DNA from 2 places in the Bradyrhizobium sp. HKCCYLRH1030 genome. Region 1 is predicted to be linked to the other one. Evidence: predicted binding sites of a transcription regulator. Region 1 holds the regulator's gene; the other holds the start of a gene.
The links. Region 1 encodes HrcA, which represses chaperone genes, less so after heat shock. Its sites were predicted from a motif close to GTTAGCACTCNCNNNNNGNGAGTGCTAAC; they were not measured.
Positions count from the first base shown of each region.

Region 2: groES (co-chaperone GroES) is a predicted target of HrcA. The motif match lies at 2,183-2,211, and genes of this name have one in related genera.

Region 1 is NZ_JBNPUY010000002.1:624,424-628,840, forward strand. Features, by position in the region: gene ACQR1E_RS08215 (hypothetical protein) at 1-409, shown strand, start outside; gene grpE (nucleotide exchange factor GrpE) at 566-1,186, opposite strand; gene hrcA (heat-inducible transcriptional repressor HrcA) at 1,319-2,407, opposite strand; gene rph (ribonuclease PH) at 2,572-3,285, shown strand; gene rdgB (RdgB/HAM1 family non-canonical purine NTP pyrophosphatase) at 3,282-3,926, shown strand; gene hemW (radical SAM family heme chaperone HemW) at 3,913-4,417, shown strand, end outside.
Region 2 is NZ_JBNPUY010000005.1:76,033-80,449, forward strand. Features, by position in the region: gene groL (chaperonin GroEL) at 23-1,666, opposite strand; gene groES (co-chaperone GroES) at 1,788-2,084, opposite strand; gene ACQR1E_RS16140 (hypothetical protein) at 2,415-2,924, shown strand; gene ACQR1E_RS16145 (protein phosphatase CheZ) at 3,037-3,816, opposite strand; gene ACQR1E_RS16150 (L,D-transpeptidase family protein) at 4,124-4,417, shown strand, end outside.

The DNA.
Region 1 (4,417 bases):
GTTCAAGACCATCCGCACGCTCGGGCCGGGCGCCCTGATCCTGGCCGATGGCGAAGAGGACAAGGGCTTCGAGGCCGCGCCCTTCGTGGTGATCGGGCTGGTGGCCGGCGTCGCCCCGGAGGCAGGCGACCGCGCGCGCGTCGCGCAGCAGGCGGCCACCACCATTCCGGGCGTCCGCGAAGCGCGCATCACGATGTCCGAGCCGATCCGCATCGACGGCCAGCCGGCCTATGAGACCCGGATCGACGCCACCAGCGGCAAGGACAATACGCCAGTGACGGTGGTGCAGTGGCTGCGCTTCGGCGGGCCGAACACGTTGCGGATCATCGGCAGCGCGCCGCGCGACCAGTGGTCGGCGGCCTTCCCGCGCTTCCGCGCCGTCCGCGACGGCATCCAGCCGAGAGGCTGAGACCAGTCCGGCATCGGACGTCGTGATCACGTCGGCCGCTCGCCGTGAGACGAACTACAAAGTCGCGCCGACAAACAAGAAGCCACGGGCATCGTTGCCCGTGGCTTGTTCGTTCGATCGACAGGACGGCAGCAGGACGCCTGCCTATGCTCGCCGTCAGGCGGCGCTGTTCGACTGATCGTTGCTCGCCGCCGGCGCCGCCTTCGCGCCACCCTTGGACACGCCGACCAGCGCGGGACGCAGCACGCGCTCGCCGATCATGAAGCCGGCCTGCACGACCTGCACCACGGTACCGGACGGCACCGACGGATCCGGGACCTCGTACATCGCCTGCTGGAAGTTGGGGTCGAACTTCTGTCCCGTCGGATCGAACTTCTTGACGCCGTTCTTCTCCAGCGTGTTGAGCAGCGAGCGCTCGGTGAGCTCCACGCCCTCGATCAGCGACTTCAGGCCCGCATCGGCATTGGCGCGCGTCTCGGCCGGCACGGCATCGAGCGCGCGCTGCAGATTGTCGGCGATATCGAGCACGTCACGGGCGAAGCCGGTGATGCCGTACATGCGCGCATCGGCGACTTCACGGGCCGTCCGCTTGCGCAGGTTCTCCATCTCCGCGAGCGTGCGCAGCATCTTGTCGCGCGCGTCGGCCGCCTCCTTGGCAAGCGCCTCGGCCGAGCCGGCCTCAGGATCATCGGGCATGATGTAGGGCTTGGAGACGACGGGTTCGCTGGCCTGCGCCGGGTTTTCCGGATCATTCTTATGCAGGTCGGGATCGGTCATGGACAGACTCGCAAGTTCGGCTGACGGGTTTGGGGGATATGGGGCGGGATATCGTGCTTTGAGCGTCGAAAATCAAGCGCAGCCTGACCATCGCGCCCGGAGGCGCTGTCCGCGGGTGAACCAAGTCACGCGTCAGCCGCCCAGCAGCCGGCTGACCAGACGCGCGGCATAATCGACCGTCGGAATCACCCGGGCATAGTTGAGCCGGGTCGGACCGATGACGCCGAGCACGCCGACGATGCGCCCCGTGGCGTCGGAATAGGGCGACACGATCGTCGACGAGCCCGACAGCGAGAACAGCTTGTTCTCCGAGCCGATGAAGATGCGGACACCTTCCGCGCTCTCCGCCCGTCCGAGCAGATCGACGACGCCGCGCTTGGTCTCGAGATCGTCGAACAGCCGCCGGACACGCTCGAGATCTTCGAGCGCATGCAGGTCCTCGAGCAGGTTGGCGTGGCCGCGCACGATGAGCTGCCGCTCGTCGCTGTCCCCTCCGGACCAGCTCGCGACTCCGGCGGCGATCACCTTCTGCGTCAACTGATCGAGCTCGGCACGGTCATGCGCCAGCGCGGTCTCGAGCTCGAGCCGCGCTTCCGCCAGCGTCCGTCCTCTGATGCGGGCATTGAGGAAATTGGACGCCTCGGTCAGCGCCGACGACGGCACGCCCGGCGGCAGGGTCAGGACCCGGTTCTCGACCTGTCCGTCCTCACCGACCAGAACGACGAGCGCGCGCTCGGGCTCGAGCCTGACGAACTCGATGTGCTTCAGGCGGGTGTTGGATTTCGCGGTGAGAACCACGGCAGCGGCACGGGTCAGACCCGACAGCCGGGTCAGCGCTTCATCCAGCGCCGCTTCGACCGACTGCGCCCGGCCGACGGCCGCGAGCTGGCTCTGGATCGACTGCCGCTCGGCCTCCGTCATGTCGCCGACCTGCATCAGGGCGTCGACGAAGAAGCGCAGGCCAGCCTCGGTCGGCAGCCGGCCGGCCGAGGTGTGCGGCGCGTAGATCAGACCGAGCTGCTCGAGATCGGCCATGACGTTGCGCACCGAGGCCGGCGACAGCGGAACCGCGATCAGCCGCGAAATGTTGCGCGAGCCGACCGGTTCGCCGGTCGCCAGATAGCTTTCGACGATCTGCCGGAAGATCTCGCGCGAGCGCTCGTTCAGGTGCGCCAGACCGGCCGGCGGTGTCATCAGGTTGATCGGATCGTGGTGGGCCACCAGATGCACTCCTCCCAGCTGCCTATAATGTGTCCATGCGGCGGCTCGGTGGCAAGCCGGTCGGCGCTCGCGGGCGAAGCCATGATAAACCCTTGCCGCTGCCGGTCCCGGCTCCTACAAGGCCCGTCAAAGTCGGTCTTTCGCGCGCTTTCACGGAGAGAATCATGCGGCCGAGCCGCCGTGCACCGGATGAACTGCGGGCCGTGAGCCTGGAACGCGGCGTCGTCAAATACGCCGAGGGCTCCTGCCTGGTGAAGTTCGGCGACACCCATGTCCTGGTCACCGCCACGCTCGAGGACCGGCTGCCGCCCTGGCTGAAGGGCCAGGGACGCGGCTGGATCACCGCCGAATACGGCATGCTGCCGCGCGCCACGCTGGAACGGACCCGGCGCGAGGCCTCCGCCGGCAAGCAGACCGGCCGCACCGTCGAGATCCAGCGCCTGATCGGCCGCTCGCTGCGCACCGCGATCGACCTGGAAGCGCTCGGCGAGCGCCAGATCACGGTCGATTGCGACGTGCTGCAGGCCGATGGCGGCACGCGCACGGCGTCGATCACCGGCGCCTGGGTGGCGCTGGCCGACTGCATCAAGTGGATGAAATCGCGCAACATGATCAAGACCGAGGTGCTGCGCGCCAACGTCGCCGCAATCTCCTGCGGCATCTACAACGGCACGCCGGTGCTGGATCTCGACTACGCCGAGGACTCCGAGGCCGAGACCGACGCCAATTTCGTCATGACCGGCGACGGCCGCATCATCGAGGTGCAGGGCACGGCGGAGAAGACGCCGTTCACCGAGGCCGAATTCCTGGCGCTGATGGCGCTCGCCCGCAAGGGCGTCGCGCGGCTGGTCGACCTGCAGAAGATGGCGGTCGCGTGAGCAGCCCGCACCGCAAGCTCACCGGTCGCATCATCATTGCGACCCACAATCCCGGCAAGCTTGCCGAGATGCGCGAGCTGCTCGCTCCCCATGGCGTCGAGGCGGTGTCGGCCGGCGATCTCGGCCTGGACGAGCCGGATGAGACCGGCGAGACCTTCCAGGCCAACGCCCGCATCAAGGCGGTCGCCGCGGCCAGAGCCGCGCAGCTTCCTGCCTTTGCCGACGATTCCGGCATCGTGGTTCATGCGCTCGATGGGGCGCCGGGGATCTATTCGGCGCGCTGGGCAGGACCGGACAAGGATTTCGCCGGCGCGATGACGCGCATCGAGCGCCTCCTGCAGGAGCGGGACGCGACTGGTGCCGACAAGCGTAGCGCCCATTTCGTCTCGGCGCTGTGCGTGGCGTGGCCGGACGGTCACGTCGAGGAGGTCGAGGCGCGGGTCGACGGCACCCTGGTCTGGCCGCCGCGTGGCACGGCGGGCTTCGGCTACGACCCGATGTTCCTGCCCGAGGGCCACGACCGGACCTTCGGCGAGATGACCAGCATCGAGAAACATGGCCTGCCGCCGCTCGGGCTCGGCCTGTCGCACCGGGCGCGCGCCTTCGTGAAACTCGCGGAGATCTGTCTTGAGCAGCGCTGACAGCGAAGCGTTCGGCGTCTATGTGCACTGGCCGTTCTGCCTGTCGAAATGTCCGTATTGCGACTTCAACAGCCACGTCCGGCATGCCGCCATCGATCAGGACCGCTTCGCCCGCGCCTTTGCGCAGGAGATCGCGACCACGGCCGCCCGCATTGGGCCGCGCACCGTCACGTCGATCTTTCTCGGCGGCGGCACCCCGTCGCTGATGCAGCCGCAGACGGTCGGCGCCATTCTCGACGCGATCGGCCGGCACTGGCACGTCGCTGGCGATGTCGAGGTGTCGCTCGAAGCCAACCCGACCAGCGTCGAGGCGACCCGCTTTGCCGGCTATCGCGCCGCGGGCGTCAACCGGGTCTCGCTCGGCGTCCAGGCGATGGACGATGCGTCGCTCAAGATGCTCGGCCGCCTGCACACCGCTGAAGAGGCGATGAAGGCGGTGGCGATCGCGCGCCATGCATTCGAGCGCTATTCGTTCGATCTGATCTACGCGC
Region 2 (4,417 bases), on a different contig from region 1:
TGTGAGATGTCGAAAGCAGGGCTCAGAAGCCCATGCCGCCCATGCCACCCATGCCGCCGCCGGCCGGCATCGCCGGAGCAGCATCCTTCGGCAGCTCGGCGACCATGGCCTCGGTGGTGACCAGGAGGCCTGCGACCGACGAGGCGTCCTGCAGCGCGGTGCGGACCACCTTGGCCGGGTCGATGATGCCCTTGGCGACCATATCGACATAATCCTCGGTCTGCGCGTCGAAGCCGAAGGTCTCGGACTTCTCGTCCAGGATCTTGCCGACCACGATCGAGCCTTCGACGCCGGCGTTCTCGGAGATCTGGCGAATCGGAGCCTCGAGCGCCTTCAGCACGATGTTGATGCCGGCCTGGACGTCCGAATTGGCGTTGGTGATGCGGCCGACCGCCTTCTTGGCGCGCAGCAGCGCCACGCCGCCGCCGGGGACGATGCCTTCCTGCACCGCAGCGCGGGTCGCGTTGAGGGCGTCCTCGACGCGGTCCTTCTTCTCCTTGACCTCGATCTCGGTCGCGCCGCCGACGCGGATCACCGCGACGCCGCCCGCGAGCTTGGCCAGACGCTCCTGCAGCTTCTCACGGTCGTAGTCCGAGGTGGTCTCCTCGATCTGCGCCTTGATCTGGCCGACGCGCGACTCGATGTCGGCCTTCTTGCCGGCGCCGTTGACGATCGTGGTGTTCTCCTTGTCAATCACGACCTTCTTGGCGCGGCCGAGCATCTTGATCGTGACGTTCTCGAGCTTCATGCCGAGATCTTCCGAGATCAGCTGACCGCCGGTCAGGATCGCGATGTCCTCGAGCATGGCCTTGCGGCGATCACCGAAGCCCGGCGCCTTGACGGCGGCGACCTTGAGGCCGCCGCGCAGGCGGTTGACGACCAGCGTCGCCAGCGCTTCGCCCTCGACGTCCTCGGCGATGATCAGCAGCGGGCGGCCCGACTGCACCACGGCTTCGAGCACCGGCAGCATGGCCTGCAGGCCCGACAGCTTCTTCTCGTGCAGGAGCACGTAGACGTCGTCCAGCTCGGCGGTCATCTTCTCGGCATTGGTGACGAAGTAGGGCGAGAGATAGCCCCGGTCGAACTTCATGCCTTCGACGATGTCGACCTCGGTATCGAGCGACTTGTTCTCCTCGACCGTGATGACGCCCTCGTTGCCGACCTTCTGCATCGCCTGGGCGATCATCTTGCCGATCGCGGCGTCGCCGTTGGCGGAGATGGTGCCGACCTGGGCGACCTCGGAGGACGAGGCGACCGGCTTGGCGCGCTTCTCGATGTCCTTGATCACGGCGGCCACCGCGATGTCGATGCCGCGCTTGAGGTCCATCGGGTTCATGCCGGCGGCAACCGCCTTGGCGCCCTCGCGCACGATGGCCTGGGCCAGCACGGTCGCGGTGGTGGTGCCGTCACCGGCGGTGTCGTTGGTCTTGGAGGCGACCTCGCGCAGCATCTGCGCGCCCATGTTCTCGAACTTGTCCTCCAGCTCGATCTCCTTGGCGACGGTGACGCCGTCCTTGGTGATGCGCGGAGCGCCGAAGCTCTTCTCGATGACGACATTGCGGCCCTTCGGGCCGAGCGTCACCTTGACGGCGTTGGCGAGAATGTCGACGCCGCGCAGCATGCGGTCGCGTGCGTCGCCGGCGAATTTGACGTCCTTGGCTGCCATTTCAGAATTCTCCTGGAGTAGACCTCGACGGCGAGGGGCGTGATCGCCCGTCTGTCGCCGGAACGAGGTTGCAGAGCATTTTCGCCCGGGGCGGCTGATCGCCGCCCCCGACAGGTCGGGATCAGGCGACGACGCCCATGATGTCGGACTCCTTCATGATCAGGAGTTCCTCGCCGTCCAGCTTGACCTCGGTGCCGGACCACTTGCCGAACAGCACGCGGTCGCCGACCTTGACGTCGATCGGGATCAGCTTGCCGCTCTCGTCGCGGCCGCCCGGGCCGACGGCGACGACTTCGCCCTGCGAGGGCTTTTCCTTGGCGCTGTCGGGAATGATGATGCCGCCCTTGGTCTTCTCTTCGGCGTCGATGCGCTTAACCACGACGCGGTCGTGCAGGGGACGAAACTTCGATTTGGCCATGACGGATCCCTTTTGGGGTGCTTGGATAAGTGTTGCTGTCGGAGGAAATCTGAATGCGGCCACATTGAACGCCCACTTGGCGCCAACTGGCTCGCAGCCTTAGCAATCCCGCCCTCCGAGTGCTAAAGACCGCTCGGGGAAATATGGCTTGCGGCTGTTCCTGTCAAGCAACGGCCAGCCGTTAAGCCGTTCTTGAGGCTGTTAGGGGATGTTGTCCCGGGCCAGACATGTTAGTGGAGCGGCGTCGTCATCCGACGTCATTGCTCTGACGAGCGTTTTGCGCTTGGTTGCCGGACGGGGCAGCCATGATCTTGTTCCTAAGGGGATGCCATGACGAGTTCACGGTGCGCGCGGCCGGTTGCCAATCTCGCGATCGCGTCAGCGCTCACGATGCTTCTGGGAGCGTGCACGGGCTTCAGCCTGTCGCCGTCGACCCCCATGCAGCAGACCGAGGCGCCGGTCGAGCCCGAGGTGCCGGCCACGATTCGCGCCGAGGATCTCGTGGGCAAATGGGGGCTTGCCGCCTACAACAACCCGAATGACCGCCCGCGCACCGAAAAGATGGCTTTGGCGCAGTGCAAACAGCCCTACGTCATCGGGGCAGGCACGTCCGGTGGTGTCGTGATGCACCTGGCCGACCAGGCGACTCCCCAGGAACTGCGCTTGAAGGGATCGGCCAGCGGCAAGAACTACATCGGCCCGGCCGGACCGCCCGGCGGCGAGCAGGACCGCGAGGTCGTCTCCTTCGACGGCCGTGTGCTGATCACCCGCTTCGTCGACAAGGATGCGGCGACCCGTTACCAGACGATGGTCTACGTCCGCTGCGGACCGCGCGCCTGAGATCCGGGCGAACATCCCGCAAAGGTCGAGAGTCGAACGAAAAACGCCGGCGATAGCGCCGGCGTTCCTGTATGGTGACGTTGCCTGGAGCGGTCGCTGGGACTGGCCGAGGTCAGTTGAACATCGCGTCGATGTCGTCCTGCGAAGCGTGGCCGACGTCGCCTTCCGCCTTCGGGCCGTTCAGCAGCCGGGCGTCGCCCTCGCGGTGGTCGACGATCGGCGGCGTATGCGCCTTGATGGCGTCGACGCCGCCCCAGATGTCCATCATCACCACGATGTGGTGCTCGATGAACTTCATCGTGGTCATGACCTTGTTGATGCGCTGACCGGTCAGGTCCTGGAAGTTGCAGGCCTCGAAGATCGAGACCACGCGCTCCTGGATCTCTTCGCTCAGGATCTTCTGCTGGTCGGCCGAGTCCACCTTGGACAGCGCGCTGGCGGCCTGGTCGATCGCCTCCGCGGCTTCCAGGATCTGCTGCGTCGCTTGCTCGGTGCCGCCGACGACCGCGCCGAGCTCGCCGTTGACCTTGGCCATCTCCTCGCCGTTGAAGCTCTTGGCATGGAGGGTCGCGATCTCGCCCTTGGTGCGGTTGATCGCGTCGTGGATCAGGTCGAGCTCGACCTTGAGCTTTTCGCACTGCTCGATCTGGGCGCGATAGGTCTCGAGCAGCGCGCGCGCTTCGGCGACCTCGCGTGCGGCGGACTCTTCGATGGCGGCGTTCGCCGTGTTGCTGCCGCCGCTGCGGATCGCATTGGCCATCTGGGAGCGGATCGCGCGCAGCTCGTCCATGATTTCCTTGTGGTTGGGGCCGATCTCGCCGCCCACGAATTCAGGCTCCGGCATATGGCCGACGATTGCTTCTTCGATACGGAAACGCTTGCGAACAGCCATGATAGTATCCCTGACCTTTTGCTCGGATCAGTTCTACGCAGAGGCTATTTAACATCGCGTTCACGCCAGGAACCGCCGTTGAGCAACGCTGGCGTGCATCGTGCGTCAACTATTAACCATGCTCCGCCGGCCTTCACGCAAAATAAACGCTAGCGATCAAAACCGCCGACGTATGCAGCGATGGTGAATCCCGGCGCCTCCCGCGTTTACCAAAGCGATCGGGTTTTGCTCTTTATTGACGATACGCGGCGGCGTTGCCGCCTCGCGCGACGAACAGTCTCCAGACGAAACAGTACAGAGTACGTCGATGTTCAAATCATTCTCCACAGCGCTGCTGGCCGGCGCATGCGCATTCCATTCAGGTCTGGATCGGGCTGCGGCCCAGGGATTTCAGCAGCCGACCGTGATTTACAACGGGCCGCCGCAGCAGTCCGCGCCGGTGCGCACCGCCTATGTCGAACGCTCGCGCATGGGTGGCGGCTTCATCGAATTCCTGTTCGGGGATCCGCAAGGCGGCCGCGGCGCGCCTCCGCCGGGACAGCCGATGTACCAGCAGCAGCCGTCCTACTACGAGCCGCAGCGGCTGGCGCCGGGCATGGTC